Regions from separate parts of the Rhizobium sp. 01L410 genome, predicted to be linked through region 1. Evidence: predicted binding sites of a transcription regulator. Region 1 holds the regulator's gene; each other region holds the start of a gene.

Region 1 (10,754 bases):
ATCTCGGCGCCGTTCCGGGCCTGAAGGAATACGTCAACTTCTTCGTATCCGACCAGATGATCGGCCCTGACAGCCCGCTCGTCGAATACGGCCTCGTTGCTGCTCCGGACGCCGAGCGCGAAGAGATCCGCAAGGCCGTAGAAGCCGAAAAGACGATGTAATCAATAAGCTGGCGCGGTGCCTTGGGGGGTGCCGCGCCGGTTTTCGACTGAGGTACCCTTGCCCGGTCAGGCGCAAGGTTTCGAGTTTCTCCATGATTGGGAAGCCGGCGGCGATATCGCAGCCCGTGCTTTTGGGGCCGAGCGCCTGGGGACGTAAAGAATGAGCACATCCATTATACTCTTGTGTCTCGTGGTGCTTGGCGCGCTGGCCTATGTGGCCGCCCGCAGCCGAGCCACGGCACTTGCCGGGGGCAAGTCTTCCGTGCTGCATTCGCGGCCGGGTTATTACGGCGCTTATGCCGCCATCTGGGCCATCCTTCCGGCCCTGATCGTTCTCTGTGTCTGGCTCGCCGCCAGCCCAGGCATCATCGAATCCACCGTCCGCGAATCCTTTCCCGATGATGTGAAGGCGAAGACCACTGCCGAGCAGGATCTGAGCTACAGCATGGTCGCGACCGTCGGCCGCGGCCTGAACCTGCTCACATCCGAAGAAGTCACGGCAGTCGGCTCCGACACCAAGGCAGTTCAGGCCAAGCTCAACGAGAAGGGCGTTCCGCTCGCCGGTGAGCCGCAGCCCTACATGCTCGATGCCGCCAAGCTGCTGAATGCCGAAAGCGCTTCCAGCCGTCTGATCATGAGCGCGATCGTGCTCGTACTTGCCGTCGGCGGCGCGCTCTACGCCCTGCGCGGCGTCAAGCCACGCTTCAGGGCCCGCAACCGCGTCGAGCGCGTCATGCTCTGGGGCCTGTTGCTGTCTTCGTCTATCGCCATTCTGACGACCATCGGCATCGTTCTGTCGATGCTGTCGGAAGCCATTCGCTTCTTCGCCAGCGTTCCCGCCGCGGACTTCTTCTTCGGCACCGTCTGGGATCCGCGCTTCGCGGGTGCCGGCAGCTCGTCCTTCGGTCAGTTCGGCCTGATCCCGCTGTTGCTCGGCACGCTCTACATCGGCGCCGTCGCCATGCTGGTCGCCGTACCGGTCGGCCTCTTCGCCGCCATCTACATGGCCGAATACGCTTCGCCGAAAATTCGTTCGCTTGCCAAGCCGCTGCTCGAAGTTCTGGCCGGTATCCCGACCATCGTCTACGGCTTCTTCGCGCTCGTCACCGTCGGCCCGTTCCTGCGCGATCTGTCGTCGCAGGTCAGCGGTCTTCTGACCGGCGACTACACGAACTTCATCCAGGCACAGAGCGTTCTGACCGCCGGTATCGTCATGGGTATCATGCTGATCCCTTACGTGTCCTCGCTGTCCGACGATATCATCACCGCCGTGCCGCGTGCGCTGCGTGACGGTTCGCTCGGCCTCGGCGCCACGCGCTCCGAAACCATCAAGAAGGTCGTGCTTCCCGCCGCTCTTCCGGGCATCGTCGGTGCGCTGCTGATGACCGCATCGCGCGCCATCGGCGAAACAATGATCGTCGTGCTTGCAGCCGGTGTTGCCGCCCGCATCCAGATCAATCCTTTCGAGCCGATGACGACGGTGACGGTCAAGATCGTCAACCAGCTGACGGGTGACCTCGAGTTTACCTCGCCGCAGACGCTGGTCGCCTTCGCGCTCGGCATTACCCTCTTCTTCATCACGCTTTGCCTCAATATCTACGCGCTCTACATCGTGCGCAAATACCGGGAGCAGTACGAATGACGAATATTGTTTCTCCCGTTGCAGGCATCACTGTCTCCAAGGCTCCAGCACGCCGCGACATCGGCATCAAGCGCCGCTATGCCGCAGAACGCCGCTTCCAGGCCTATGGCATCGCTGCCATATCTTTCGGCCTGATCTTTCTGGCGATCCTGCTCTCGACGGTCATCCGCCAAGGCTATACCGCCTTCCAGCAGACGGCGATCACGCTTCCGGTGGAATTCACCGAAAAGACGATCGACCCGAGCAACAAGCGTGCAACCGATCCGTCGGTCCTCGTCTCCGCCAACTATGGTGCCCTGCTGCGTGACGCCATCGTCAAGCAGCTGAATGTGAACGCCTCGAGCCGTCCTGACGTCCGCGATGCTTCGGCCATGCTCTCCAAGGGCGCTCCGATCCAGCTGCGCGACATGGTCGTTTCCGACCCGTCGATCATCGGCAAGAGGGTCAATGTCACGGTGCTTGCCGACGCCAATATCGATAGCGCCAGCAAGGGCCAGATCGATCTCTCTGTCGACGAGAAGAACCGCAAGGTGAACGACAAGCAGGTCGGCTGGATGAACGAGCTGAAGGCGAGCGGTGCTCTCTTCAAGCAGTTCAACACAGGCCTCTTCGTCAATGGCAATTCCAGCCGTCCGGAAGCGGCAGGTCTGGGCGTCGCTCTCATCGGCTCGCTCTACCTGATGCTGATCGTTCTGGTTCTTGCTCTGCCGATCGGTGTCGCCGCCTCGATCTATCTTGAGGAGTTCGCGCCGAAGAACAAGCTGACGGATCTGATCGAGGTCAATATCAACAACCTCGCTGCTGTTCCGTCGATCGTCTATGGTCTGCTCGGCCTCTCCGTCTTCATCAATTTCATGGGCCTGCCGCGTTCCGCATCGCTGGTCGGTGGCCTGGTGTTGACGTTGATGACGCTGCCGACCATCATCATCGCCACCCGTGCTGCGTTGCGTGCCGTACCGCCGTCGATCCGCTCGGCCGCTCTCGGTCTCGGCGCATCGAAGATGCAGATGGTGTTCCACCACGTGCTGCCGCTCGCCATGCCGGGCATCCTGACCGGCACCATCATCGGCCTGGCGCATGCGCTCGGCGAAACCGCGCCCCTGCTGCTGATCGGCATGGTCGCCTTCGTCGCCAATGCGCCGACCACGCCGCTCGATCCGTCCACGGCACTTCCGGTCCAGGTCTATATGTGGGCCAACGAAGCCGAACGCGCCTTCGTGGAGCGTACCTCGGGTGCCATCATCGTCCTGCTCCTGTTCCTGATCGTCATGAACATCGGAGCCATCCTCTTGCGCCGTCGCTTTGAGCGCCGCTGGTAAACGGAGTAGAAACCCATGAACATGTTGACAGAAGCAGCAGTTGAGAAGGCTCTGGACCAGAAGATGAACAGCATCCCTTACAAGATGATCGGCCAGGACGTTTCGGTCTATTATGGCGAGAAACGTGCGCTTTTCGACGTCAAGCTGAACATCCGTGAAAACACCGTGACCGCGCTTATCGGCCCGTCCGGCTGCGGCAAGTCCACCTTCCTGCGCAGCCTGAACCGTATGAACGACACGATCGACAATTGCCGCGTTACCGGCAAGATCACGCTCGATGGCGATGATATCTACGATCCGGATATCGACGTCGTCGAATTGCGCGCCCGCGTCGGTATGGTGTTCCAGAAGCCGAACCCGTTCCCGAAGACGATCTACGAAAACGTCGCCTACGGCCCCCGCATCCACGGCCTCGCCAAGTCGAAGGCCGACATGGACCAGATCGTCGAAACCAGCCTGCAGCGCGCCGGCCTCTGGAACGAGGTCAAGGACCGTGTGCATGAATCCGGCACCGGCCTGTCTGGCGGCCAGCAGCAGCGTCTCTGCATCGCCCGCGCCGTCGCGGTCTCGCCTGAGGTCATCCTCATGGACGAACCCTGCTCGGCGCTCGATCCGATCGCAACCGCAAAGGTCGAGGAGCTGATCCACGAGCTGCGCGAAAGCTACACGATCGTCATCGTGACGCACTCCATGCAGCAGGCGGCCCGCGTCTCGCAGCGCACCGCCATGTTCCACCTCGGCAACCTCGTCGAGGAGAACGACACCGACAAGATGTTCACCAATCCGGACGATCCGCGCACCCAGGACTACATCATGGGCCGCTTCGGCTGATCTTTGGCGTCACGACTTCCGATAGAGACACTCAAGGACATTTCCCATGGCATCGACACATATCTTTTCTGCATATGACGAAGATCTGAAGTTCCTGACCCGCCGCATCTCCGAGATGGGCGGTCTGGCGGAACAGATGGTCTCCGACGCTGTGCGCGCGCTGGTCAATGGCGACGGCGCACTGGCGCAGAAGGTCATCTCCGACGACGTGATCCTCGATCACGCCGAGCGCGAGATCAACGACAAGGCGATCGTCACCATCGCCCGCCGCCAGCCGATGGCGTCGGACCTGCGCGAGATCATGGGGTCGATCCGCATCGCCGCCGACCTCGAACGCGTCGGCGATCTCGGCAAGAACACCGCCAAGCGCGTCATCGCCGTGCAGAGCACCGGCGTTCCGCGCAAGCTCGGCCGCGGCCTGGAGCATCTCTCCGAACTGGCGCTCGTCCAGCTAAAGGAAGTGCTCGACGTTTACACGACGCGCGCCGCCGACAAGGCGAAGTCGATCCGCGAGCGCGACGAGGAAATCGACGCGATGTACACCTCGCTGTTCCGCGAGCTCCTGACCTATATGATGGAAGATCCGCGCAACATCACCAGCTGCACGCATCTGCTGTTCTGTGCCAAGAACATCGAACGCATCGGCGACCACGCCACCAACATCGCAGAAACCATCTACTACATGGCGACCGGCGCCCAGCCGGAGGGCGAGCGTCCGAAGGACGACACCGCCAACACCGTCGGCGCGGTCACGGAATAATATCCGGACCGGGCCTCAGGAGACAGAACAGAATGATCCCGAGAGTTGCAGTCGTTGAAGACGAAGAAGCACTGAGCGTGCTTCTTCGTTACAATCTCGAAGCCGAAGGTTTCGAGGTCGACACCATCCTGCGCGGCGATGAGGCGGAAATCCGCCTTCAGGAGCGGACGCCGGACCTTCTTATCCTTGATTGGATGCTGCCTGGCGTATCAGGCATCGAGCTTTGCCGCCGGCTGCGCATGCGCCCGGAGACCGAGCGTCTGCCGATCATCATGCTGACGGCGCGCGGCGAGGAAAGCGAACGCGTTCGCGGCCTGTCGACCGGCGCCGACGACTATGTCGTCAAGCCGTTCTCGACGCCCGAGCTCGTCGCTCGCGTCAAGGCGATGCTGCGCCGCGCTAAGCCCGAAGTTCTCTCGACCGTGCTGAAATGCGGCGATATCGAACTCGACCGCGAGACGCACCGCGTTCATCGCAAGACCCGCGAAGTCCGTCTCGGACCGACCGAGTTTCGCCTGCTGGAATTCCTGATGGCCTCTCCCGGCCGCGTCTTCTCGCGCTCGCAGCTTCTGGATGGCGTCTGGGGTCACGACATCTATGTCGACGAGCGCACCGTCGATGTCCATGTCGGCCGTCTGCGCAAGGCGCTGAACTTCTCCAATATGCAGGATGTCATCCGCACCGTTCGCGGCGCTGGATATTCGATGGAAGCTTGAAGCTTTCGGAATTGAGACACAAAAAAACGGGCCGTAAGGCCCGTTTTTCGTTTGTGCTTACCCGGCTCAGTTTGCCCGGGCTGCTGCCCTGCGGCGCTCGTTGACCGGTTGGTAGGCCAGACGCTGGTGGTAGGTGCAGTAAGGCGAAGAATCCGGGCTTTCGCAGCCGCAGAAGTGGAAATCGTCCTTCAAGGGATCGCCGACCGGCCACTTGCAGGTGCGCTCGGTGAGCTCCGTCAGGCCGAGACGGCGGGAAATCGGGACGATCACGTTCTTGGCGGGACGGTATTCCATCTCCTCCATCACGTCGATTTCGATCTCTTCCTTCAGCATCGTCGCGCCCTGCTGGCGGGTGACCGTACGGGTCGTCGCCAGACGCGATGCGTAGGTTGGGGCGCGGGGTGCTGCCGCCGTACGCTTGGGAGCGCGGGCAGCCGTGGCGTTGCCGCCGGCCTTCGCACGGCCCGGCAGCGCCAGACGGTGAACCTTGCCGATAACGGCGTTACGGCTGACGCCGCCAAGCTGGGCAGCGATCTGGCTCGCGCTCAGCCCTTCGGACCACAGTTTCTTGAGTTTCTCGACCCGCTCGTCTGTCCAGTTCATGCCCTGTGTCTCCGCCGTTTAAGCGTTGCGAAGGCAGAATCCCTCACTGTTTGCCCCGGACGAATCCGACACAAGAAACGCTTGACTAATTTTGGTGACTAGTTCCGCCGCATGCAGTCTAGTAATTGAGTTTTAACCTAGTGTGAGGCTGACTCCGTGACAAGAGTCGCAGGAATCCGGATGAATCGAATTCGGGGTTTTCCCCAACTTGCTTCCCCTGAGAGTCATTTCTGCAACATTAGCTGTTGATAAAACGCGACATTGCTTGAGCGTCTCTCAGAAGCCACGAAAGCCGCAGTTTTGTTGACATTGCAGTGCGAAAAGTAAATAGTGCAAGTCGCCGCCGAAAGGCGGCATTTTTAATTTTTCGGACCTGGTTTTTAGCCGGAGTCCGGTTGCCCGTAAGTTGACAGGAGACCGCGCCATGGCTGAAGCCGCGCCGCTATATGATACCTATTCTCGTGCCCCATTGCGGTTCGAGCGAGGTGAGGGCGTGTGGCTGATTACCGAAAGCGGCGAACGATATCTGGATTTCGGTGCCGGCGTCGCGGTGACCTCGGTCGGCCACAGCAATCCGCATGTCGTGGATACCCTGAAGGCACAGGCCGACAAGGTCTGGCACCTGTCCAACATCTATGAAATCCCCGGGCAGGAAAAGCTCGCCAGGCGGCTGACGGAGGCGACTTTCGCCGACAAGGTGTTCTTCACCAATTCCGGCGCGGAAGCCCTGGAATGCGCGATCAAGACCGCACGCCGCTACCAGTATTCGAAGGGCCATCCCGAGCGTTTCCATATCATCACGTTCGAAGGCGCCTTCCACGGCCGGACGCTGGCGACGATCGCTGCAGGCGGGCAGGAAAAGTACCTCGAAGGCTTCGGCCCCAAGGCGCCTGGCTTTGACCAGGTGCCCTTCGGCGATATCGACGCTGTGCGCGCCGCAATCACCGATGCGACCGCAGGCATTCTGATCGAGCCGGTTCAGGGCGAGGGTGGCATTCGCCCTGTGACCACCGAGTTCATGAAGGCGCTGCGCGCGCTCTGCGACGAGAAGGGCCTGCTGCTCATTCTCGACGAGGTCCAAACGGGCGTCGGCCGTACCGGCAAGTTCTTTGCCTATGAGTGGTCCGGCGTGACCCCTGACATCATGGCTGTCGCCAAGGGCATCGGTGGCGGCTTCCCGCTCGGCGCCTGCCTGGCAACGGCGGAAGCTGCGTCCGGCATGAAGGCCGGCACCCACGGCTCGACCTATGGCGGCAACCCGCTCGCCATGGCTGTTGGCGGCGCTGTGCTCGACATCGTCCTTGCCGAAGGCTTCCTGCAGCATGTCCGTGACGTCGCTCTGGTCTTCCGCCAGGGCCTGGCATCGCTCAAGGACCGCTATCCCGATGTGATCGAGGATATCCGCGGCGAGGGCTTGCTGCTCGGTATCAAGGCCGCCGTTCCCTCGACTGAACTCCTGGCTGCCATCCGCGGCGCCCACCTGCTCGGCGTACCTGCCGGTGACAATGTCGTGCGCCTGCTGCCGCCTTTGGTCGTCACGGCGGAGGAAGCTCGCGAGGGTCTCGCCCGCATTGAGCAGGCCGCCGAAAGCATTCGCGCATCGAAGGCCAAGAAGACGGCTTGAACGGATAGATGCCTTCCGGGGCAAACAGGTAAGGACGACATGGCTTCCCCCAAACACTTCCTCGATCTTTCGGCGATGAGCTCTGCCGATCTGCGAGTCATCATGGACGACGCGATGCTGCGCAAGCAGGCATTCAAAGCAGGCAAGGGCGACAAGCCGCTGGCCGGCAAGATGCTGGCGATGATCTTCGAAAAGCCTTCCACCCGGACGCGCGTTTCCTTCGATGTCGGCATGCGCCAGCTGGGCGGCGAGACGCTGTTCCTCTCGGGCACGGAAATGCAGCTCGGCCGCGCCGAGACGATCGGCGACACAGCCAAGGTTCTGTCGCGCTACGTCGATGCGATCATGATCCGTACGACCGAGCATCACCGGATGCTGGAGCTGGCCGAACACGCGACGGTACCGGTGATCAATGCGCTGACGGATGATACGCATCCCTGCCAGATCATGGCCGATATCATGACCTTCGAAGAGCATCGCGGCCCGGTCAAAGGCAAGACGATCGCCTGGACCGGCGACGGCAACAATGTGCTGCATTCGCTGGTCGAAGGGGCTGCCCGCTTCGGCTATCGCATGAACATGGCGGTACCCCTTGGTTCCGAGCCGAAGGATCACTATCTGAACTGGGCCCGCAATGAGGGCGCCGAAATCATGCTCAGCCATGATGCCGACCGTGCGGTCGAAGGCGCCGATTGCGTGGTAACCGATACCTGGGTCTCCATGAATCAGGAACATCGGGCTCGCGGTCACAACGTCTTCCAGCCCTATCAGGTCAATCAGGCTTTGATGGCGAAAGCAGGCAAGGATGCATTGTTCATGCATTGCCTGCCCGCCCATCGTGGTGAGGAAGTGACGGACGATGTGATCGATGGCCCGCAATCCGTGGTCTTCGATGAAGCGGAAAACCGTCTTCATGCGCAGAAGTCGATTCTTGCATGGTGCCTGGGCGCGATCTGAACCATATTGGACGCCACATCCGGCCTGATGGCCTGGTGGCCGCGCGAGCGGGAAGACAGCTTGGTCTGCCGCTCTGACGACTAGGAGTAAGACCATGGCAGACACAGCCGCCGCTCTCAACGAGCTTCATTTCGCCGGCGATGATCACGTCGTCCCATTTCAGGTTGAAGGCCTGGATGTGCGTGGCCGCGCCGTCCAGCTCGGCCCGATGCTCGACGCCATCCTTGAGCGCCACCACTATCCCGCACCCGTCGCCCGGCTTCTGGCCGAAGTCGTGGTCCTGACGGTTCTGCTCGGCACGTCGCTGAAATTCGAAGGCAAGTTCACGGTACAGACCAAGGGCGATGGCCCGGTCGACCTGCTTGTTGCCGATTTTGCGACACCGGAGAACGTGCGCGCCTATGCGCGTTTCGATCAGGCGCTGCTCGATCAGGCGATCGCCGACGGCCAGACCGAACCCGAGCAGCTGCTCGGCAAGGGCGTGCTGGCGTTCACCATCGATCAGGGAAAGTTCAGCCAGCCCTATCAGGGCATCGTCGAACTCGACGGTACCTCGCTCGAGGATATTGCCGGCGTCTATTTCCGCCAATCCGAGCAGATCCCGACGCGCGTCCGTCTGGCGGCTGCCGAACTTCTCGACCGCGACAGCAGCGGCAAGCCGCGGCATCGCTGGCGGGCAGGGGGGCTCGTCGCCCAGTTCCTGCCGGAAGCGCCCGAGCGCATGCGCCAGCCGGACCTGCATGGCGGGGATGGCGATGAAGTTGCGACAGGTCTGAAGGAAGATGACGCCTGGGCAGAAGCCCGCGCCATGGTCGAGACCATTGACGCCGATGAGCTGACGGATCCGCTGGTCGGAACCGAGCGGCTGCTCTATCGCCTGTTCCATGAGCGCGGCGTCCGGGTTTTCGAGGCCAAAAAGGTCTACGACCGCTGCAGCTGTTCGCGTGAAAAAATCGGCGGCGTTCTGAAGGGCTTTTCGGCGGAGGAGATCGAGGCCAGCCAGGAGAACGGCGAGATCGCCGTGACCTGTGAATTCTGCTCGACCACCTATCGTTTCGAGCCGGCAGAGCTGCAGCCGGCCGAATGACGGTCAGTTCAGCACTCTGAGAAGGCCGGGCGAATCCAGGGAGAAGGCGGGTATCTCGACATCGAAGAGCTCGCCTTCGTCCGTTTCCATCTGGTAATGGCCGAACATCAGCCCCGATGGCGTATCGAGCGGGCAGCCGGACGAATATTCATAGGTATCGCCGGGCTCCAGCCGTGGCTGCTCGCCGACGACTCCAGGTCCCGTCACCTCGTCGACCACACCGTTCTGGTCCGTTATGTTCCAGTAACGGTTGACGAGTTTGACTGACAGGCCGGAATTGTTGCTGATGACGATGCGGTATCCCCAGACATAGCGATCGTCGTCCGGATCGGATTGCTCCTCCAGATAAAACGGCTCGACAACAACTTCTATATCGCGTGTGAGGGCCCGGTACATGCCTTACACCTTAGTCAGGATATCTTACTCGTATCTTATACGGCATTGGCTCCGTCAAGAAATGCCACCGTATCATCAGCCAAATACAGGCGATTGCACGCCGTTTTGATTGTTAATCCTAACATTCAAAGTTAATGACTCTAATAAAGCAGAGCTGACTGAAGCTTTAGGTGGGGCGGGCCGCCGGACCGGCAAGTCCGGCGGCTTGCTGCTTAAGCCGGGATCTTCGACAGAGCCTGGGCGAAATCTTCCAGCAGATCGTCGGTATCTTCGATGCCCGCCGAAAGACGCACGGTGCCGGCCGAAATGCCGAGTTCGGCACGGGCCTCATCCGAAAGATTCTTGTGCGTTGTCGTTGCCGGATGGGTGATCAGGCTGCGCGTATCGCCGAGATTGTTCGAGATCGTTACCACGTCGAGCGCGTTCTGCAGCTTGAAGGCTGCGTCCTTGCCGCCCTTCAGCTCGAAGCAGACCAGCGTCGAGCCGCCGGTCATCTGCTTGGCGATGATATCGGCCTGCGGATGGTCCTTGCGGCCGGGATAAATGACGCGTGCAACCTGCTTCTGCTCGGCCAGGAAATCGGCAATCTTTGCGGCATTCCTGGTCTGCTGGGCCACACGCAGCGGCAGCGTCTCGATGCCCTTCAGGAGCGTCCATG
Region 2 (10,754 bases), on a different contig from region 1:
CGACATGCAGGCCGTCGGTCATCGACTTGACGACACCGAGCGTGATGTTGGCGGCATCGAGGTTCGGGAAGACCAGCAGGTTGGCTTCGCCGTGCAGCGTGGTGGAGGGCATGACGCGCTTGCGGATTTCGTCGGCGATTGCGCTCTCACCATGCATTTCGCCATCGACTTCGAGATCGGGCGCGGCGTCACGGATCAGCTGCAGGGCACTGCGCATCTTGGTGGCGCTTTCGCTTTCGCGCGAGCCGAAATTGGAATGCGAGACGAGGGCGGCGCGCGGCGTGATGCCGAAGCGCTTGATTTCCTCGGCAGCCAGAACGGCGGATTCAGCCACTTCCTCGGCGCTCGGATTGAACGTCACGTAGGTGTCGGTGAAGAAGGTGGCGCCGCGCTGCGAGATCAGCAGGCTGAGTGCCGAGAAATCGCGGACATCCTTGCGCTTGCCGATGATCTGGCGAACGTCGCGCAGGTGCTTCTCGTAACGGCCTTCGAGGCCGCAGATCAGCGCGTCTGCTTCGCCGCGGCGCAGCGCCAGCGCACCTATGACGGTGGTGTTGGTACGCACGATCGTGCGGGCCGCTTCCGGGATGACACCCCGGCGGCCGACGAGGGACAGATAGAGATCGACATATTCGCGGAAGCGCGGATCGTCTTCCGGATTGATGACGGCGAAGTCGGAAAGCGGGCGGATGCGCAGGCCGTAGCGTTGCAGGCGGGTTTCGATGACCTGCGGACGGCCGATCAGGATCGGTTCGGCAATGCCTTCTTCGATGAGAACCTGAGCGGCGCGGAGCACGCGTTCGTCTTCACCTTCGGAGAAGATCACTCGCTTCTTTTCGGCAGCCTTAGCGGCCGTAAAGATCGGCTTCATGATGAAGCCGGAGCGGAAGACGAAGCGGTTCAGCTGGTCGAGATAGGCGTCGAAATCGGTGATCGGACGGCGTGCGACGCCGCTCTCGGCCGCTGCCTTGGCGACGGCAGGCGCGATGCGCAGGATCAGGCGCGGATCGAACGGCGAGGGGATCAGGTAGTTCGGTCCGAAGATCGGCGTTTCACCAGAATAGGCGCGGGCGGCGACATCGGACGGCTCTTCGCGGGCGAGGCCGGCGATGGCGCGGACGGCTGCCATCTTCATCGCTTCGTTGATCTCCTCGGCGCCGCAATCCAGCGCGCCGCGGAAGATGAAGGGGAAGCAGAGAACGTTGTTGACCTGGTTCGGGAAGTCCGAGCGCCCGGTGCAGATCATCGCGTCCGGGCGGGCGGCGCGGGCGAGTTCTGGCATGATCTCCGGCGTCGGGTTGGCGAGCGCCATGATCAGCGGCTTTTCGGCCATCTGCTCGAGCAGTTCCGGCTTCAGGACGCCGGCAGCAGAGAGGCCGAGAAAGACATCGGCGCCGCCGATGTTTTCGGCGAGTGTGCGGGTATCGCTCTTCTGCGCGTAGACGGCTTTCCACTCGTCCATGAGCACGTTGCGGTCCTCGTAGACGAGGCCTTCGATGTCGTGGACCCAGATGTTTTCGCGCTTGGCGCCGAGTTCGACGAGCAGATTGAGACAGGCGAGCGCCGCAGCGCCGGCGCCAGACGTGACGATCTTGACGTTGCTGATCGACTTGCCGGCCAGTTCCAGGCCGTTGAGGATGGCGGCGGCGACGATGATGGCGGTGCCGTGCTGGTCGTCATGGAAGACGGGGATTCGCATCTTTGCGCGCAGCTGCTGTTCGATCTCGAAGCATTCAGGCGCCTTGATGTCTTCGAGGTTGATGCCGCCAAAGGTCGGCTCCAGCGAGGCGACGGTCGAGACCATCTGCTCGACGGTCGAGGCATCGACCTCGATATCGAAGACGTCGATATTGGCGAATTTCTTGAAGAGAACGGCCTTGCCTTCCATCACCGGCTTGGACGCGAGAGGGCCGATGTTGCCGAGGCCGAGAACGGCGGTGCCGTTGGAGATGACGGCGACCAGATTGGCGCGCGAGGTATAGTCGGCGGCCGTCTCCGGATCGTCGCGGATCGCGAGACACGGCGCGGCGACACCAGGCGAATAGGCAAGCGCCAGATCGCGCTGGTTGCCGAGCGGCTTGGTCGCCTGAATTTCGAGTTTGCCGGGGCGGGGATAGCGGTGGAAGAACAGCGCCTGTTCGTCAAGAGTTCCACCTGTCAGGTTCTTCTCCGTCTTGGATTTGTCCTGATTATCCATTGCCTTCTCCAATACCGCAGTCATGTCGTTTGAAGCCTTCTCCATACAACAATCAGTGCGGCGGGACAGCGGGAATTTGAGGTTGAAAGCGGAAAACTCTTATGCCCGGAGGATGCGTCAAACAACCGCGCTGTCATCTTCCTGAAACACGAGTCTGATTTTGGAAGGCCAGATGAACGATGGGGCACGGGCAGGATGCCTGTGATGGATTACATGGATACGCGACACTTCCGTACGCTCTTCATTTCCGATGTGCATCTCGGTTCCAAGGCTGCCAAGGCCGACTTCCTGATCGACTTTCTGCGCCACCACGAGGCAGACACGATCGTCCTCGTCGGCGATATCGTCGATGGCTGGCGCCTGAAGCGCAGCTGGTACTGGCCGCAGGTCTGCAACGACGTCATCCAGAAACTGCTGCGCCAGGCGCGCAAGGGTACGCGCGTCGTCTACATTCCCGGCAATCACGACGAATTCCTCCGCGACTTCCCGGGCATGCATTTCGGCGGCATCGAAGTGGCCGAGCGGATGATGCACGAGGGCGCCGACGGGAAGAAGTATCTGGTGCTGCATGGCGACGAATTCGACGTCGTGGTCCGCAATGCCCGCCTGCTCGCCTATCTCGGCGACTGGGCCTATGACATGGCGATCCGCATCAATATCGTTCTGGCCGCCATCCGCCGCCGCATGGGCATGCCCTACTGGTCGTTCTCGGCCTGGGCCAAGTTGCAGGTCAAGCATGCCGTCAACTTCATCGGCGAGTTCCAGCGCGTCGTCGCCGACGAGGCCCGCAAGTGCGGTGCCGACGGCGTCATCTGCGGCCATATCCACCATGCCGTGATCGAGGAGATGGATGGCGTGCGCTACATCAATACCGGCGACTGGGTCGAGAGCTGCACGGCGATTGCCGAGCATGAAGACGGCACTTTCGAACTGATCACCTGGAATGCGATCGCCAGCAGCGAGCCGGTGACTTTGAAGCTGACGCACCAGCCCGAGCGCGCGCCGCAGGCTGCCTGATTTTCATCCCGCCATATTGCAAGACATTTAGCCGTTGCCCCCGGGCAACGGCCCTATTTATTTTTTAAAACGTTTCAAATGGGCTATTTCTCGCCATAGTCGCCCCTAGGTTGATGTGTTAGGCAGCGCACAGTTTCCTGCAGGTCCACCATGATTCCCGCCCAGAATGCCTCTGTCGATGAGGGGGCTCCGCCGCGTTTCCGGCTGCTCAGCGCCCTGTCTTACTGCGCCCCGCTGATCGTCAACGGTGTCGCGCTTCCATTCTTCCCTGTCTGGCTTGCTGTTCACAAATTCACCGATCACGAGATCGGCGTCATCCTTGCCGTGCCGATGGTCGTGCGCGTCCTCGTGGCACCGGTTGTGGCGATGTATGCCGACCGGATGAAGGAGCGCGCCGACGTGCTCCTATGGTCTGGCGGGCTGTCGCTGCTGACGGCGATCGCACTTTACTGGACGACGAGCTTCTGGCCGGTGCTGATCGTCTACAGCGTCCAGGGCGCCACCTTTGCGCCCTATGTGCCGATCGTCGAATCGATCGTTATTTCGGGCGTCCGGCGCTGGGGTCTGGATTACGGTTCGATGCGTGTCTGGGGATCGATCGCCTTCATCGTCTCGACGATGATCGGCGGCGAAATGATCGGCCTGTGGGGTGGCGATATGGTGCTGCCGGTCATGATCTTTGGCTTTGCGATGACCATGGCGATGGCGATCTACTGTCCGCGTATCGGCCCGACGCGGCGCCGCAATACGCCTGTCGATCTGCAGCAGGCAACGGGTAGCTCGTTGCGTCAGCCGCATCTGCTGGTGCTGCTCTGGGGCGTGGCGATCCAGCAGTCCAGCCACGCGCTGCTCTATGCCTTCGCATCCATCTATTGGCATCAGCTCGGCTTCACCGGCACGCAGGTCGGTATTCTCTGGAGCGCCGGCGTGGCCTCCGAGGTTCTGGTGTTCTTCGTCTCGAAGCATCTCAGCCGCCGCTTCAATGCCTGGACGCTGATCCGCTTCGGCTGCGCCATGTGCATCTGCCGCTGGATCCTGTTTCCGATGCATTGGGACTTCGCAGGCTTCTTCTTCCTGCAATGTTTCCATTCCTGCACCTACGCCTTCGTGCATACGGGCGTGCAGCGGCGGATCGTGGCTTCGGTGCAGGCGACGCAGGAATCCTCGGCGCAGGGCGCCTATTTCTTCTACAACGGCATGTTCCTGGGCCTGATGACGCTCGCTTCAGGCTATCTGTATGCCTGGCTCGGCCTCGCCAGCTACTACGTCATGGCGCTGGTCGCGGCGATCGGCATGGCGCTGGTGTTCGTCGCCTATTACCTTCAGCCCCAGAGCTCTTTGTCCGGCGGGAAGACGAGGGACGCTTCGTAGCGCAGGCCGGGCTCGCGATCCCTGGCGAGCAGCAAAGGTCCGTCGAGATCGACGAATTCGGCGTCCTGCGCCAGCAGCACCGCCGGCGCCATGGCGAGCGATGTGCCGACCATGCAGCCGAGCATGATCTGGAAGCCCAGCCGCTGCGCTTCGCGCTTCATCGCCAAGGCTTCCGTCAGGCCGCCGGTCTTGTCGAGCTTGATGTTGATCGCGTCGTAACGGTCGCGGAGGCTGGCGAGATCGCCAGTGTGATGAACGCTCTCGTCGGCGCAGACGATGACAGGCCGCTTGATCACCGCGAGCATCTCGTCCTTGCCGGTCGGCAGTGGCTGTTCGACGAGCGCGATATTCATTTCAGCGGAGATCCGCAAGTGATGTTCGAGCGCCTCCTCCGGCCAACCCTCGTTGGCATCGAGAATGATTGCCGCGCTGGGGGCTGCGGCGCGAACAGCGCGGATGCGGCTTTCGTCGTCGCCGGTGCCGACTTTGACTTTCAGCAGCGCGCGTCCGGCATGTTCCCGCGCCTGTGCCGCCATCACCTCGGGCTCGCCGAGCGATATCGTATACGCAGTCGTCAGCGGCTTTGCCGCCGCAAGGCCGATGGTGGCCGCGACGGCGGCACCGGTCAGCTTGGCCTCCAGATCCCAAAGGGCGCAATCGACGGCATTGCGGGCAGCACCGGGCGCCATCGCCGACTGCAGGTCATCTCTTGAAATACCGGCCTCGATCAACGGCCGTGCCGCTTCGATCTGTGCCTCGACACTTTCCATCGTCTCGCCGTAGCGGCGATAGGGCACGCATTCGCCCCAACCGATTCTGCCATTTTCCCTCAGCGTGACGCTGATCACCTCCGCGGAGGTCTTGGCGCCGCGCGATATGGTGAAAGTGCCCGCGATCGGGAATGAATTCATTTGGATTTCGAGGGACCGTGGCATATTTGCAATCCTGAAAGCATGGAAATTCTGCGGGGCTTGAGTATATTAACCCGCCGGGCGCGCGAGATGTTCGCGAGTCGGCAATGTCGCCGCAAGCCCTGAAAGACACAAGCATTTTGAAGCCCGAGCCCAGCAAAGCCGCCTCACTCCACGTGGACGACCAAGCCAAAGGCTCCGGGCGATTGGTGTGTCTCGAAGGCAATTGGCGCAGCGGCAACATCCACACCGTTCTGAAGGATTTCGAAGCGCTGTCTCGCGGTAACGGCGATCTGACGCTCGATCTTTCCGATGTCACCGATATCGATACTGCCGGTGTCTGGCTGCTGGTGCGGCTGAAGCTCGAAGAGGAGGCCGCCGGCCGCCAGGTGCATTTCGAGGGCACCAATCAGCACATCGACGAGATGATCGAGGAATTCTCGCAGCGGCCGGAAAAGCAGGAAGCGGAACCAGCGAAGAAGCGATCGCTTGCCGAGAGGATTTTTGCGCCCATCGGCAAAATGGCCTACGATCTGTGGGATAATTTTGCGGCAGCGATGTATATTCTCGGTTCCGCAGTGCGCGGTGCGCAGATGAAGTTCGGCCGCGGCAGCGGCGTTTCGCCGGCCTCGATCGTCAACCAGATCGATCATATGGGCGTTCGCGCCGTGCCGATCATCCTGCTGATGTCGTTCCTGATCGGCGCGATCATCGCGCAGCAGGGCGCCTTCCAGCTTCGCTATTTCGGCGCCGAGGTCTTCGTGGTCGATCTCGTCGGCATTCTGCAGCTTCGCGAAATCGGCGTGCTCCTGACGGCGATCATGATCGCCGGCCGCTCGGGCAGCGCGATCACCGCCGAAATCGGCTCGATGAAGATGCGTGAAGAGGTCGATGCGCTGAAGGTCATGGGCCTCAACCCGGTCGGCGTGCTGATCTTTCCGCGTCTGGTGGCGCTGACTGTTGCACTGCCGCTGCTGACCGTGCTCGCCAATTTCGCGTCGCTGCTTGGGGCTGCGACCGTTGCTTGGGCCTATTCCGGCATCACCTTCGCGACCTTCACGTCGCGCCTCCACGAGGCGGTGACGCTGTCCACCGTGCTTGCCGGGATGATCAAGGCGCCGTTCATGGCGCTGGTTATCGGCATTGTCGCCGCCGTCGAAGGGCTTAAGGTCGGCGGCAGTGCCGAATCGCTGGGCCAGCATGTGACGGCTGCGGTCGTTAAAGCGATTTTCGTTGTCATCCTCATGGACGGGCTTTTCGCCATCTTCTATGCGGCCATCAATTTCTAGGGTTTGAGCGTGAACGAGCAACAGACGGAAGCGGGCGGAGAAAAGGAGCGGGACATCGTGCTTTCGGCACGCGATGTCACGGTCGGATTCGGCTCGAAGATCGTGCTCGACAAGCTGAACCTCGATATCTACCGCGGCGAAATCCTCGGCTTCGTCGGCGCTTCCGGTACCGGCAAGTCGGTGCTGATGCGCACGATCCTGCGTCTTTTACCGCGCCGTTCGGGATCGATCGAGATCCTTGGTCAGAATTTCGACGAACTGAACGAGAGCGAGCGCAACTCGCTCGACATGCGCCTCGGCGTTCTCTTCCAGCAGGGCGCGCTGTTCTCGTCGCTGACCGTCAAGGAGAACATCCAGGTTCCGATGCGCGAATATCTGGATCTGCCTAAGTCTCTGATGGACGAACTGGCGCATCTGAAGATCAAGCTGGTGGGACTGGCTGCCGACGCTGCCGACAAATATCCGTCCGAGCTCTCTGGCGGGATGATCAAGCGCGCGGCGCTTGCCCGCGCCTTGGCGCTCGATCCGGACCTCGTCTTCCTCGACGAGCCGACATCGGGTCTCGATCCGATCGGTGCCGCCGAATTCGACGATCTCATTGCCAGGCTGCGCGATACGCTGGGTCTCACCGTCTACATGGTGACCCACGATCTCGACAGCCTGTTTTCCGTCTGCGACCGTATTGCCGTGCTTGGAAAGAAGCGGGTAATGGTGGAAGGGACGATCGACGATATGCTGGCCTACGATGATCCGTGGGTTCAGTCCTATTTCAAGGGCAAGCGCGCACGCTCGATCGTGCCGCAGGAAGAGACTGCCGGCGCCTCGCGCGCGGGCAGTCACGACAGCCGCGGGAAGTGACCGGAGACGATGGAAACCAAAGCGAACTATACGATTGTCGGCATCTTCACCGTTCTGGTGATCGCAGCGGCGTTCGGCTTCGTCTACTGGATGGCGGAATATGGCCGCAGCGGCCCGATGGCCGAGCTTGTCGTGCGTATTCCGGGATCGGCAAACGGCCTTAGCGTCGGTTCGCCGGTGCGCTTCAACGGTATTCAGGTCGGCTCGGTGAAGTCGCTGTCGATCGATGCCGACGATCCGCAATATTCGCTGGCCTTCACCGAAGTGCGCGTCGATGCGCCGATCTACCCGTCGACCAAGGCGATCCTTGAAATCCAGGGCCTGACGGGTGCTGCCTATATCGAAATGTCGGGCGGTAAGGTGGGGGAAGAGAACATTCTCCAGAAGTCGATCGATTCAGGCAAACGTGCGGTGATCGTCGCCGACCAGTCGAGCGTTACCAACCTGCTTGCCACTGCCGACAAGATCCTCGACCGCGCCAATGACGCCGTCGGCCAGGTTCAGGGCTTCGTGCAGGATGCGCGCGGGCCGCTGACCAAGACGCTGCAGAATGCCGAGACCTTCTCCGATGCGCTTGCCAAGAATTCCGGCAATATCGACAGCTTCCTGCAGAGCGTCGGGCAGCTTTCTGAGACCGTACGCAACGTTTCCGGCAAGGTGGATTCGACGCTTGCCGCCGTCGAGGCGCTGGTGAAAGCCGTCGATGCCAAGAAAATCGATACGATCCTCGCCAATGCCGAGAAGGTCAGCAAGGACATCGCAGACGCATCCGGTGGTCTGAAGGGCGCGATCGACAAGTTCGACCAGACGGCAACGACCTTCAACGATGTCGGCAAGAAAGCGCAGTCGGCACTTGATCGCGTCGATACGCTGGTGGCGCAGATCGATCCGCAGAAGCTGAAGGGCTCGGTCGACGATATCTCGCAGGCGACCAAGGATGCACGCGTTGCCGTCGCGTCGATCCGCGATGTGGCCAATACCGTCTCGTCGCATCAGAAGGACATTAACCAGACGATCCAGGACGTCTCGCAGATGGCGAACAAGCTGAACTCGGCTTCGACGCGCGTCGACGGCATCCTGATCAAGCTCGACGCGCTGCTCGGCACCGACAATTCGCAATCGCTGTTTGCCGAAGCGCGTGACACGCTGGAATCCTTCAAGAAGGTTGCCGACAATCTGAACGCCCGTATCGGGCCGATCGCCGACAATCTGCAGAAGTTCTCGAGCGGCGGGCTGCGGGACGTGCAGTCGCTGGTCAACGATACGCGCAACACGGTGCAGAACCTCAACGACGCGATCAGCAATTTCGACAGAAACCCGCAGCGCCTGATCTTCGGTGGCGATACGGTCAAACAGACCGACGGCCGCTCGCGCCGTTGATTTCGATATGAGAAAAGCAGGGGAAGCATAATATGGCCGTATCGCATCTGTTGGCGCGCCGTTCATTGCTGGCGAGAGCAGCCTTCACGCTGCCGCTGGTGGCGCTGACCCTTGCCGGTTGCGGCACGGGCGCCAAGAACGACACCTACGATCTGTCTGCGGCCGTCGGCAGCGGTGCCGGTCCGGCCGCCAAGCGCAGCCAGATCCTTGTGCCGGAGCCGACGGCGCTGGCGGCGCTGAACAGCGAGCAGATCGTCGTTCGCGTCTCGCCCTCCGAAATCCAGTATCTGGCCCGCTCGCAATGGAGCGACAAGCTGCCCCGCATGGTGCAGTCGAAGCTGGTCGAGGCCTATGAGAATTCCGGCAAGTTCGGCGGCGTCGGCAAGCCCGGCCAGGGACTGGCGATCGACTATCAGGTCGTGACCGATATTCGCGCCTTCGAGATCGACAGCAGCAAGGGCAGCCAGGCGGTGGTCGAGATCTCTGCGAAGATCCTCAACGACCGCAACGGCACGGTGCGCGCCCAGAAGGTATTCCGGGCTGCTGCTCCGGCTGGAGGTGCAGCCGAGGGCATGATTAAGTCGCTCGACCGGTCCTTTTCGGCAGTAACGACCGAGATCGTCGACTGGACGCTCCAGTCGATCTGATACCAGAGACCGGCGGGCGAACGGGAAAAATCGGCTGCCGCTGTCGGAACATGACGTGCCGGGACGTCCTTTGCTAAGGAGATAGCAAGGAGACAGAGAATGACCGGCCTCGTCCTCACCACTTTCGATTGGGTTCCCGATCTGCCGCGCGGCTATGTGCGCGACATCCGCGTGCGCTGGGCGCTGGAGGAGGCGGGATTGCCCTATCGCGTTGCGGGCATACCCTTTGCAAAGCGCGACGCGCAGCATTTCGCGCATCAGCCGTTCGGCCAGGTGCCGTGGCTGACCGATGGCGATCTCTCGATCTTCGAAAGCGGCGCGATCCTGCTGCATCTCGGCAGCAAGAGCGAAGCGCTGATGCCAGGTGGCGCGAAGGGCCGCAGCGAGGCGCTGGAATGGCTGTTTGCGGCGCTCAACTCCGTCGAGGCGGCAAGCCTGCCCTGGACGATCATGATCTTCTCCGGGCAGGATGGCGACATGCCGGCTTGGAAAAGCCTGGATTCCTTCCTGAAGGCCAGACTGAAGCATATGGAGCCGGTGCTTGCCGCGCGCGAATGGCTGGCCGGGCAGTTTTCCGTCGCCGATATCCTGATGGCGGATGTGCTGCGCCTCGTCGACCGTTTCGACGGGCTGTCGGACTTTCCGGCCTGCCGCGCCTATGTCAAGCGCGCGACGGCGCGGCCGGCTTTCGCGAAGGCCCATGCGGGCCAACTCGCACATTTCGCGGCTGCCGATGTGAAGCAGCCGGCGTAGCGATCAGTTCGCGGGAACGGCGGCACTGGCTGTCGCCGGATCGGCCGACGCCGTCGCCGCGGCGGGAGCGCCGAGCAACGCAGCGTCCAGCATGGCGGCCATCTTGTCGTCGCGGATCGCTGCGGTCTTTTCGCCCATGACAACGCCGACGACGTGGCGGCCGTCCTTGTTGACCGAGGTCACGACGTTATAGCCGGATGCATCCGTGTAGCCGGTCTTGATGCCATCGGCGCCCTGGTAGCGATACATGACATTGTTGTGGCCGCGCAGCTTCATGCCGCGGAACTGGAAGCCGCGCATCGAGAACATCTTGAACTCTTCCGGATAGTCG
Region 3 (10,754 bases), on a different contig from region 1:
GTAGAAGGGAACGCCGAGCATCGATGCAGCGCCGGTGGAAAAGACGGCAAGTCCGGTCTCCCAGGCATTGAAGCCGCGGACATAGCCGAGAAACAGCGGCGTCAGGTAGATGGTTGAAAATATGCCGATGCCTGTCACGAAGGAAAGCAGGCAGCCGATGGCGAAGTTGCGGTTTCCGAAGGCGCGCAGATCGACGACCGGTTTCGAATAGGTCAGGCTGCGGATGAAGAACAGCAGGCTGGAGATGCCCGCGATCGTTGCGGTGGTGCGGATCGTCTGGTCGTCGAACCAGTTGGCGCGCGTGCCTTCTTCCAGCGTATATTCCAGCGTTCCGAGTGCCACCGCCATCAGCAGGATGCCGGGATAGTCTGCTTCCTTGAGAAGCTTGATATCGGGCTCGTCGATCTTCACCAGGATGGCGACGAGCACGGCGATCAGGGCGCCGGGCACAACGTTGATGTAAAACAGCCAGTGCCAGTTCCAGGTATCGGTAATCCAGCCGCCGATAACCGGGCCGAGCGTCGGCGCGACCGAGGCGATGGTGCCGACGACCGCTGCCGCATAGACGCGCCGCGGTCCCTGGAAATAGTGGAAGGACGAGGTAAAGACCGTCGGGATCATCGAGGCGCCGAGCAGACCCTGCAGGGCGCGAAAGACGATCATGCTGTCGATGTTCCAGGCAAGGCCGCACAGCATGCTGGTCAGTGTGAAACCGGCGGCCGACGCGGTGAACAGCCAGCGCGTCGAGAACACGCGGGTCAGCCATCCCGACAGCGGGATGACGATGATTTCGGCGATCAGGTAGGCGGTCTGTACCCAGCTGATCTCATCCTGCGAGGCCGACAGGCCGCCGCCGATATCCTGGAGCGATGAGGCGACGATCTGGATGTCGAGCAGCGCGATGAACATGCCGAAGCACATCACCACGAAAGGCAGCAGACTGCGAACCCAGCTTGGCTGGGCAGGCGTGACGGGGGCTGTCATGGTCTATTCCTGATCAGGGGCGGGTGTCGACGGTCACCGTTGTCGAGAGGCCGGGCCGCAGCGCCTGATCCCTGACGGCGGTGTCATCGAGCGCCACGCGGACGGGCACGCGCTGGACGATCTTGGTGAAATTGCCGGTGGCGTTTTCAGGCGGAATGACGCTGAAGGTGGCGCCGGTGGCCGGTGCGATGCTGCTGATCCTACCGGTCAGATCGTGGCCGGGATAGATATCGGCGACCACAGTCACCTTCTGCCCGGGCTTGATGACCGCGAGCTGGTCTTCCTTGAAATTGGCGTCGATCCACAGTCCCTTTTCAGGGATCACGCTCAGGAGATAGCTGCCATCGGAAACGAAAGCGCCGACCTGGGCTGCCCGGTTGCCGACGTAGCCATCAACGGGCGAGCGGACCTCCGTGTAGCTGAGATTGAGCAGCGCCGTCTCTGCATCGAGCCTGGCGCCATCAAGCGCCGATTGCGCCTGGGCGATCTGGGTGTCCAGAACCTGTATCTGCTGCCGCGCGGCCGTCAGTCCGGCGTCGGAAGCGGCGACTGCGGCCTTCGCCTGCGTGTCAGCGAGCACAGCCTTCTGGGCGTTCTGCTCTGTTCCTGTGCTCTGGGTCGCCAGATTGCGATAACGCACCGCGTCGATCTCGGTGAAATCGGATGCCGCCTTCTTGGCAGCAAGGTCGGCTTCCGCCTGCTTCACCAGCGAGGCCTGAAGCGCCGACTGGGCGTGAAGATTGTCGAGGCTCGCCTGCTGTTCGCGCACTGCCGCCTCGGCGCGATCGACGGCCGTCTTGAATGCGCGGCTGTCAAGGCGCACCAGCAACTGACCTGCCGTCACCCGCTGATTGTCATCAACCAGAACAGCCTCGACATGGCCGGAAACCCGCGGCGAGAGCGCCGTGGTATTGCCGCCGATATAGGCGTCGTCGGTGGTCTCGAGATAGCGGCCGGTCTGCGACCAGTAATAGCCGTACCATCCGGCGCCGCCGGCGATGGCAATGAGTGCAAGAATGCCGAGCGGCCGCTTGAGGCTTCTCTTCGGCTTCAGGGGAACGGCGCCCTGCGTGAGTTCGGATTCAGTCACGACCTTATTCATGGCCATGCTCCAGTCTTATTGTTCTTGGTTGGGGGCGGGGCGCTCGATCAGCGCCATACCGGACGCTTCGGAGCGCAAGGGATAGCGCAATCGCAACGTCTCGCTAGCGGCAGGCCCGGCGGCGACGTCATATTGCGGCTTGGCGAGCGGGTTTCCGGTCTCGCGGTCGACAAGCACCGGATCGGCCCAGGCGCCGCTTTGCTTGTCGACGATGACAAGGCTCGGCCCTTCAGGTGCGAAATGCCGGTTGCTCCAGGCGATCATCGACCAGATGACCGGGCGGAAGTCCTCGCCGCAGGCCGTCAGCACATATTCGAAACGTTGCGGCCGCTCCTGATACGCCCGCCGTTCCACCAGCCCCGCCTTGACCAGATTGTCGAGGCGGCGCGTCAGCGTCGCGGTGGCAATGCCGAGGTTCTTCTGAAAATCGTCGAACCGCGTCACGCCGCGCAGCGCATCGCGCAGGATCAGAATGCTCCACCATTCGCCGACGCGGTCGAGACTGCGGGCGACAGGGCACTGCATGGATTTGAAGCTCTTATTCTGCATCGTGTCACCAAGTAACTTTCATCATGAAAGTTACATTACGCCGACCGATTGCACTTTGCAAGCCGTTTGCTTGTGTTGCGAAATACAGAGCTCCGGCGCGCCGGCATGGCCGAAACGCGAAGGGCCAGCCGTGGTGTCGGCTGGCCCTTCGCGGATCGCAGAAAAATCAGATGGAAGGATCAACCGATCCTTTTGCCTGCAGCGTCGAAGAAATGCAGCGCTGATTGCGCCGCGCCGATCGTCACGCGGGCGTCGATGGCGATCTGCGACCGGCCTGGGACGCGGAAGACGATGTCCTGGGTGTTCGGCAGGGTGCCGTGGACATAGCTTTCGGCGCCGACGAGCTCCACCGCGCCGACGCGGACATCTGCCGTGAAGGCGTCGGGCTTGCCGGGTTCGGCGAGGTGCAGGTCTTCAGGGCGGATACCGAGCGTTGCGGTGCCCGGCGGCAAAGGCGTGGCGCCGTTGCCGAGAGCAAAGCCGGCGCCGCTGGTCTCCAGCAGGTTCATCGACGGCGAGCCGATGAATGTGGCGACGAAGGTGGTCGCCGGCTTCTCGTAGAGCTCGATCGGTGTGCCGACCTGTTCGATATGGCCGCCGTTCAGGACGACGAGCCGGTCGGCGAGCGTCATCGCCTCCATCTGGTCGTGGGTGACATAAACGCTGGTGGTCGCCAATGCCCGCTGCAGCCGCTTGATCTCAACGCGCATCTGCACGCGCAGTTTCGCATCGAGATTGGAGAGCGGCTCGTCGAACAGGAAGGCTGCGGGTTCGCGCACGATGGCGCGGCCCATGGCGACGCGCTGGCGCTGGCCGCCCGAGAGCTGGCGCGGCTTGCGCTCCAGGAAGGGCTCGATCTCCAGCGACTTTGCCGCCTTGACGATCCGCCGCTCGATTTCGTCCTTCGGCGTGTTGCGGTTCTTCAGGCCGTAGGCGAGGTTCTGGCGCACCGTCATATGCGGATAGAGCGCATAGTTCTGGAAGACCATGGCGATATCGCGCTCGGAGGGTTCGAGATCGTTGACCACGCGGTCGCCGATGCTGATCTCCCCGGAACTGATGCCTTCCAGGCCGGCGATCATTCTGAGCAGCGTGGACTTGCCGCAACCGGAGGGGCCGACGAGCACCAGGAGTTCGCCGTCGGCGATCTCGAGCGAGACGCCCTTGATGACTTCGACGCCGCCGCCATAGGTCTTGCGGACGTCGTTGAGGGTGATCCTGGCCATTACTTCTCCGTCTCCACAAGACCTTTGACAAACCAGCGCTGCATCAGCACCACGACGAGGATGGGCGGAATGATCGCAAGGATCGCCGTCACCATCACGAAATTCCAGGGCGTTGCCGCGTCCGTGAAATCCACCATCTTCCTGAGGCCGATGATGATCGTGTTCATCTGCGCGTCATTGGTAACGAGCAGCGGCCAGAGATACTGCGTCCAGCCGTAGATGAACAGGATGACGAAGAGCGCCGCGATATTGGTGCGCGACAGCGGTAGCAGGATATCGCGCATGAAGCGGAATGGTCCCGCATTGTCGATGCGCGCCGCCTCCAGCAATTCGCCTGGGATCGTCAGGAAGAACTGGCGGAACAGGAAGGTTGCGGTCGCCGAGGCCATCAGCGGTAGGGTCAGCCCTGCATAGGTATCGATCAGGCCGAGATCGACGATGACTTTGTAAGTCGGCAGGATGCGCACCTCGACTGGCAGCATCAGCGTGACGAAGATCATCCAGAAGAACACCATGCGCAGCGGGAAGCGGAAGAACACCACCGCGAAGGCCGACAGGAAGGAGATCAGGATCTTGCCGACGGCAATCAGGATCGCCACCACGAAGGTGTTGAAGAGCAGCCGTTCGAGACTGACGCCGACGGCGCGCTCGACGCCGCCGAACAGCGCCTCGGTGTAATTTTCGGTGAAGTGGCTACCCGGCAGCAACGAGATCGGCGGCTTGATGATCTCCGCCGACGTCATCGTCGAGGCGACGAACGTATAATAGATCGGGAAGGCGACGATGATGATGCCGATGATCAGCATCAGGTGGCCGATGAGGCTGGCGATGGGGCGTTTTTCGATCATTTCAGACCCTCACGCATAATGTACCCGCTTCTCGACGAAGCGGAACTGGAAGGCCGTCAGCGCGATGACGATGATCATCAGGATCACCGATTGTGCCGCGGACGAGCCGAGATTGAGGTTCACGAAGCCGTCGTTATAGACCTTGTAGACCAGCGTTTCCGTCGCCTTGGCCGGGCCGCCGCCAGTCACCGAATGGATGATGCCGAAGGTGTCGAAGAAGGCATAGACGGTGTTGACGACGAGCAGGAAAAATGTGGTCGGCGCCAGCAGCGGGAAGACGATGGTCCAGAAGCGGCGGCTGCCGCGGGCGCCGTCGATAGCGGCCGCCTCGATCAGCGATTTCGGGATAGCCTGCAGCCCGGCGACGAAGAACAGGAAATTGTAGCTGATCTGCTTCCAGGCGGCCGCGACGATAACCAGCGTCATCGCCTGGTTGCCGTTCAGAAGCGGATCCCACATGAAGCCGTTGCGCCGCAGGATATAGGCGAAGGTGCCCATCGCCGGATTGAACATGAACAGCCAGAGCATGCCGGCGACGGCAGGCGCCACGGCATAGGGCCAGATCAGCAGCGTCCGGTAGAAGGTCTGCCCGCGCACCACCTTGTCGGCTGCCGTCGCCAACGCCAGCGCCACGACCATCGAGAGAAGCGCCGTCAGCACACTGAAGACGACGGTGACATAGAGCGAGTTCAGATAATTCGGGTCGGCGAAGACGTCGCGGAAGTTTGCGAGGCCGACGAAGCCGCTCTTCAGGCCGAATGGATCTTCGCGCTGCATCGATTGATAGAGCGCCTGGCTGGCGGGCCAGAAGAAGAAAACCACTGTGAGGATGATCTGTGGGGCGACCAGGAAATAGGGAAGGATCTTGTTCGGAAAGACGACGCGCTGCACGGCGATCTCCTTGACATGAAGGGGCCGCCCGCAGCCTCCAGGGATGCGGGCGGGAACGCCGTATTTACTGGCCGATTGCCTGCTGGATCGCGGCATTGCCGCGTTCGACGGCCTTGTCGAGCGCTGCCTTGGCATCCTGCTTGCCGGCCAGCATCGCTTCGAACTCTTCGTTCATGATGTCGCGCACCTGCGGCAGGTTGACGAGACGCACGCCCTTGGAGTTTTCGGTCGGCGCCTTGCCCATCATCTGCAGGATCGGCGTTTCGCGGCCCGGGTTCTTTTCGTAGAAGCCGGACTTCTTGGTGTCTTCATAAGCGGCCATGGTCACCGGCATGTAGCCGGACACCTGGTGCAGGCGGGCCTGGATCTTGGTCTGCGACAGGAAGTGGAAGAACTGGGCGATGCCCTTGTATTCCTCGTCGCTCTTGCCGGCGAAGACCCAGAGGCTGGCGCCGCCGGGGATAGTGTTCTGCGGGCGTCCTTCGCCTTCATAGTAGGGCAGCTGGCCGATGCCGTAGTTCATGCCCGTCTTGATGATGTCGCCGAGACCGCCGGACGATTCCGTCATGATGCCGCATTCACCGGAGGTGAAGAGCTGCTTGGCTTCCGAGGTGCGGCCGCCGTAGCGGAACGTGCCGTCCTTGGCGAGATCGGCGATCGCCTGGAAATGCTGGACGAAGAGCGGCGAGTTGAATGCGAGCTTCACATCGGTGCCGGCAAGGCCGTTCTCGTTCGAGCCGTAGGACACGTTGTTCCATGCGGCCAGGTTCTCGGTCTGGATCCAGGTGAGCCAGGTCGAGGTCAGGCCGCAGGCAGACGCGCCGCTCGACTTGATCTTCTTGGCCGCTTCGAACACTTCGGGCCAGGTCTTCGGCGGGCTTTCAGGGTCGAGGCCGGCCTTCTTGAAGGTGTCCTTGTTGTAATAGAGGATCGGCGAGGATGAGTTGTAGGGGAAGGACAGCATCGTGCCGTCGGGCTTCGAATAATAGGCGGCGATGCCGGGCAGGTATTCCGACTTGTCGAACTTGAAGCCGCCCTTTTCGAGAACCTGGGCTGCCGGCATGATCGCGCCCTCGGCGCCCATCATCACGCCGCTGCCGGCGTCGAAGACCTGCAGGATCGCGGGCGGCTGCTTGGCGCGGAAGGCGGCGATGCCGGCATTCAGCGCTTCCGGATAGGTGCCCTTGAAAACCGGGACGATCTTGTAGTCTTTCTGGCTTTCGTTGAATTCCTTGGAGAGCTGGTTGACCACTTCGTTGTTGGCGCCCGCCATAGCGTGCCACCACTGCAGTTCGGTCACCGCAAAGGCACTCGAAGCGAACGAGAGCGACAAGGTGATGGTTGCCGCGGATGCGGCCATGAAACGAATGGACATGGTTCCTCCCTATGTGTCCTGCCGTGCCGTTTTGAACGGAGCACGGCCTGCCGGCGCAGATCCTCCTCGATCCCACCGGCCGGTTTCGTTACGAAACTTTCCGCATACAAAACGAAAAGAAACGAACTGGCAAATGAAATTGTGAAGGTTTTGTGACATAGTGTTTGTGACAGTTTTGTCGAGGGCGCCTTTGGTCGAATTCGCAAGCCATCTTCTCTCCCGCAAGACGACCTGATAGCGTCGGCGCCATGCATTCCTCTCTTCAGCTTTCCCCTGATGACAAAGCCCTGCTCGACGGCCGCCATGGTGAGGCGGCGGCTTTTGCCATGCGGCTTCTGGTGCGTTTCGCCGAGGCTGTCGGCGCCACAAAACTGGTGGATATCGAAGCGGCGCATATCGACGGCTGTCTCTATCTCGGCGAGGTCAGCCTCGATTTCGTCGAGCGCATGGTGTCCTGGGGCGGCCGTGTCCGCGTGCCGACGACGCTGAATGTCGGTTCGGTCGATCTCATCCATCCCGAACTTTTCCGCGGCGACGAGGCGCTCGGCCGCAACGGTGCGCGGCTGATGAGGGCGCATGAGGAGCTCGGCTGCGTCCCGACCTTCACCTGCGCGCCCTACCAGACGATCTTCCGCCCGCGCTTCGGGGCGCAGATCGCCTGGGCGGAATCGAATGCCATCGTCTTTGCCAATTCGGTGCTCGGCGCCCGCACCAATCGCTACGGCGATTTCATCGATCTCTGCTGCGCGCTGACTGGCCGGGCGCCCTGTTATGGGCTGCACGTCACCGAAAACCGGCGCGCGACCGTGCTCGTCGATATCGAGGAATTTGCTGGGGGTGAGCGGGATGCCGGGTCGATCTGTGTCGCTGCCGGTCACGCCATCGGCCGCCGCTGCGGCGATCGCATCCCCGTCATCCGCGGGCTGCCAGAGGAGAGTTCAGAGGATGATCTCAAGGCGCTCGGTGCCGTTGCCGCCTCGGCTGGCGCCGTCGCGCTGTTCCACGCCGTCGGGCTGACGCCGGAGGCGCCGACGCTGGAGGAAGCCTGTGGCGGGGTCGAGCCGCAGGAGACAATCCGGCTCAGCCGCACTGATATCCGCGACACCATCCGCAATCTCTCGACGGTGGCGGAAGGGACGCCGCTTGCGGCCGTCAGCATGGGAACGCCGCATTTTTCCATCGGCGAGTTCGAGCGGCTGATGCCGCTGCTCGCAGGCGGGAAAGCGGCGATCGATATCTACATCAACACCAATCGCGAGGTTCTGGCGGAGCTTGAAAATCGCGGCTGGCGCGTGGCGCTGGAAGCGGCGGGTGTGACGCTCGTCATCGATACCTGCACCTATGTCACTGCGATCATCCGCGACATGTCGGGTGCGGTGATGACCAACTCGGGCAAGTGGGCCTATTACGCACCCGGCAATATCGGAGTCGATGTCGCCTTTGGTTCGCTCGCCGAATGCATGGCCTCGGCGCGCTCGGGCAAGGTGGTGCGGCTGTGACGGTATTTTCCGCGACGACCCTCATGGAAGGCAAGGCTGCGGCTGCGGCCTTCGTGCTTGCCGAGCCGCTCAGCTTCTGGGGCGGCGTCGATTCGGCGACCGGCGAGATCATTGACCAGTGGCATCCGCAAAGCGGCCAGTCGATCACCGGCGCGATCCTTGTCATGGAGGCAGGCAGGGGATCGAGTTCGGGAAGCTCGGTGCTGGCCGAAGCCATCCGGCTGAAGACCGCCCCTGCTGGGATCATTCTGTTGAAGCGCGATGCGATCGTCGTCACCGGCGCAATGGTTGCGGAGGCGCTCTACGGGATCGGCTGTCCGGTGGCGCTGGCTAGGCCGGATGATTGGCCGCTGATTTCGGCGGCCGCTCATCTGTCGATCGATGCCGGTGAGCGTGGCGCTGAGATAAGGATTGTGCAGCGTTAGGTGGCTGCGGGAGGAGGAGATGATGACGAAGACCGAAAAGCCCCTGGCGATCAGCGCGCCCGAGCCGCGCACGCTCGACCTGATCTTCACCGACGAAGCGCGCCGGGTGCTTCACGACACATACGAGATCGTCGAGGCCGATCCCGACAATATCGCCGGTCTCGGCGACGAGGTTCTCGGTAAGGCGCGCTACATCATCGGCCAGCCGCCGCTGTCTGAGGAAACGCTGGCGCGGATGACGTCGCTGCGCTGTGTGCTCAATGTCGAGAGCAATCTCATCAACAACATGCCCTATGACGTGCTCTTCCAGCGCGGCATCCATGTGGTGACGACGGGTCAGGTCTTTGCCGAGCCGGTGGCCGAAATCGGTCTCGGCTTCGCCCTGTCGCTCGCCCGCGGCATCGTCGATGCGGATGTCGCCTTTCGCGAAGGCAACGAGCTCTGGGGCGGCGAGGGCAATGCCAGCGCCCGGCTGATCGCCGGATCGGAGATCGGCATCGTCGGTTTCGGCGATCTCGGCAAGGCGCTGCGCCGCGTGCTGTCAGGCTTCCGCGCCAAGGTGCGGGTCTTCGATCCCTGGCAGCCGAAATCGATCCTCGAGGAAAACAACGTCGAGGCGGCAAGCCTGGAGGATGTGCTGACGAAGAGCGACTTCGTCTTCGTCGTTGCCGCCGTCACCAGCGAGAACAAGGGCTTTCTCGGAGCCGAGGCCTTCGCCAGCATGCGCAAGGGCGCGGCCCTCATCCTGCTCAGCCGCGCCGATGTCGTCGATTTCGATGCGCTGATGGCCGCTGTTGCCTCAGGCCATATCGTGGCGGCAAGCGATGTCTATCCGGAAGAGCCGCTGCCATCCGATCATCCGGTGCGCAAACTCAAGGGTTTTATCCGCTCGGCCCACCGCGCCGGAGCGCTCGACAGCGCCTTCAAGAAGATGGGCGACATGGTGCTCGAGGACATGGACCTGATGGACCGCGGCCTGCCGCCGATGCGCTGCAAGCGGGCCGAACGGGAAACGGTTTCACGCATGCGGTCGAAGGGCGTGAAGATCAACTGATCAAATCTTCGCGGAGGGCTATTCCTTGCATTGTCAACGGTGCCCGGTCTTGCTAGGCCGTGGCACCCCAACGCATTCCCATCGCAGGCTTCCATGTTCTCCAGATCGACCGATGAGGCGCCTTCCCCGCTGGTGGGAATTGCCCTTGCCTGCATCGGCTATTCGCTGTTTGCCATCCAGGACGCCGTCGTCAAATGGCTGGTCGCCGACTATGCCGTGCCGCAGATCCTGTTCATCCGCAGCGTGATGATCGTCGGCTTCTCGGCTTTCTTCATCCACCGCAACCGTCATCCGTCGATCCTGAAAAGTTCGCACCGGAGTTCGGTTCTGCTGCGCGCCGTGCTGATGCTCGGCGCCTGGCTTGCCTATTATTCCGCAGCCCGCCATCTCGGGCTCGCCGAAATCACCACGATGTATTTCTCGGCACCCGTCATCACCGTCGTGCTGTCGATCTTCATCCTGCGCGAAAATGTCGGGCCGATCCGTTGGCTGGCCTGCATCGGCGGCTTCATCGGCGTCGTTCTGGCCGCCAATCCTGCCGAAGCGCCGAGCCTTATTCCGGCCGGCATGGTGTTTTTCGCCGGCTTCTGCTGGGCCTGGAGCACCATCCTCGTGCGCCTCGTTAGCCGCACAGAAAGCACCGTCAACCAGATGCTGGCAACAGGAGTGCTGTTCGTCATCGTCTGCGGCGCCGCACTGCCCTTCGTCTGGAAAACCCCCGATGCTTTCGGATGGGTGCTGATGATCGGTCTCGGCTGCATCAGTGCGGCCGGACAGTACATCCTCTACGAAGGTTTCCGC

Evidence for each region. The regulator PhoB, encoded in region 1, activates phosphate uptake and scavenging genes when phosphate is short. The targets are predictions, from matches to a motif close to TGTCATNNANCTGTCAT.
Region 2: AC1DV9_RS06190 (UDP-2,3-diacylglucosamine diphosphatase) is a predicted target of PhoB. The motif match lies at 2,329-2,345, and genes of this name have one in related genera.
Region 3: ugpB (sn-glycerol-3-phosphate ABC transporter substrate-binding protein UgpB) is a predicted target of PhoB. The motif match lies at 7,117-7,133, and genes of this name have one in related genera.

The regions. Positions count from the first base shown of each region.
Region 1 is NZ_JBFTST010000003.1:68,603-79,356, reverse strand. Features, by position in the region: gene AC1DV9_RS07595 (substrate-binding domain-containing protein) at 1-161, shown strand, start outside; gene pstC (phosphate ABC transporter permease subunit PstC) at 322-1,803, shown strand; gene pstA (phosphate ABC transporter permease PstA) at 1,800-3,122, shown strand; gene pstB (phosphate ABC transporter ATP-binding protein PstB) at 3,138-3,953, shown strand; gene phoU (phosphate signaling complex protein PhoU) at 4,000-4,713, shown strand; gene phoB (phosphate regulon transcriptional regulator PhoB) at 4,746-5,429, shown strand; gene AC1DV9_RS07565 (GcrA family cell cycle regulator) at 5,496-6,032, opposite strand; gene AC1DV9_RS07560 (aspartate aminotransferase family protein) at 6,457-7,656, shown strand; gene argF (ornithine carbamoyltransferase) at 7,696-8,613, shown strand; gene AC1DV9_RS07550 (Hsp33 family molecular chaperone) at 8,708-9,700, shown strand; gene apaG (Co2+/Mg2+ efflux protein ApaG) at 9,704-10,096, opposite strand; gene AC1DV9_RS07540 (O-succinylhomoserine sulfhydrylase) at 10,309-10,754, opposite strand, start outside.
Region 2 is NZ_JBFTST010000002.1:336,839-347,592, forward strand. Features, by position in the region: gene AC1DV9_RS06185 (NADP-dependent malic enzyme) at 1-2,197, opposite strand, end outside; gene AC1DV9_RS06190 (UDP-2,3-diacylglucosamine diphosphatase) at 2,411-3,214, shown strand; gene AC1DV9_RS06195 (MFS transporter) at 3,365-4,585, shown strand; gene dgcA (N-acetyl-D-Glu racemase DgcA) at 4,537-5,520, opposite strand; gene AC1DV9_RS06205 (MlaE family lipid ABC transporter permease subunit) at 5,604-6,785, shown strand; gene AC1DV9_RS06210 (ABC transporter ATP-binding protein) at 6,795-7,643, shown strand; gene AC1DV9_RS06215 (MlaD family protein) at 7,653-9,023, shown strand; gene AC1DV9_RS06220 (ABC-type transport auxiliary lipoprotein family protein) at 9,056-9,670, shown strand; gene AC1DV9_RS06225 (glutathione S-transferase family protein) at 9,770-10,423, shown strand; gene AC1DV9_RS06230 (D-alanyl-D-alanine carboxypeptidase family protein) at 10,427-10,754, opposite strand, start outside.
Region 3 is NZ_JBFTST010000001.1:663,930-674,683, forward strand. Features, by position in the region: gene AC1DV9_RS02965 (DHA2 family efflux MFS transporter permease subunit) at 1-984, opposite strand, end outside; gene AC1DV9_RS02970 (HlyD family secretion protein) at 998-2,086, opposite strand; gene AC1DV9_RS02975 (winged helix-turn-helix transcriptional regulator) at 2,102-2,635, opposite strand; gene AC1DV9_RS02980 (sn-glycerol-3-phosphate import ATP-binding protein UgpC) at 2,815-3,861, opposite strand; gene ugpE (sn-glycerol-3-phosphate ABC transporter permease UgpE) at 3,861-4,709, opposite strand; gene ugpA (sn-glycerol-3-phosphate ABC transporter permease UgpA) at 4,719-5,600, opposite strand; gene ugpB (sn-glycerol-3-phosphate ABC transporter substrate-binding protein UgpB) at 5,665-6,975, opposite strand; gene AC1DV9_RS03000 (aconitase X) at 7,224-8,474, shown strand; gene AC1DV9_RS03005 (aconitase X swivel domain-containing protein) at 8,471-8,899, shown strand; gene AC1DV9_RS03010 (hydroxyacid dehydrogenase) at 8,922-9,953, shown strand; gene AC1DV9_RS03015 (DMT family transporter) at 10,047-10,754, shown strand, end outside.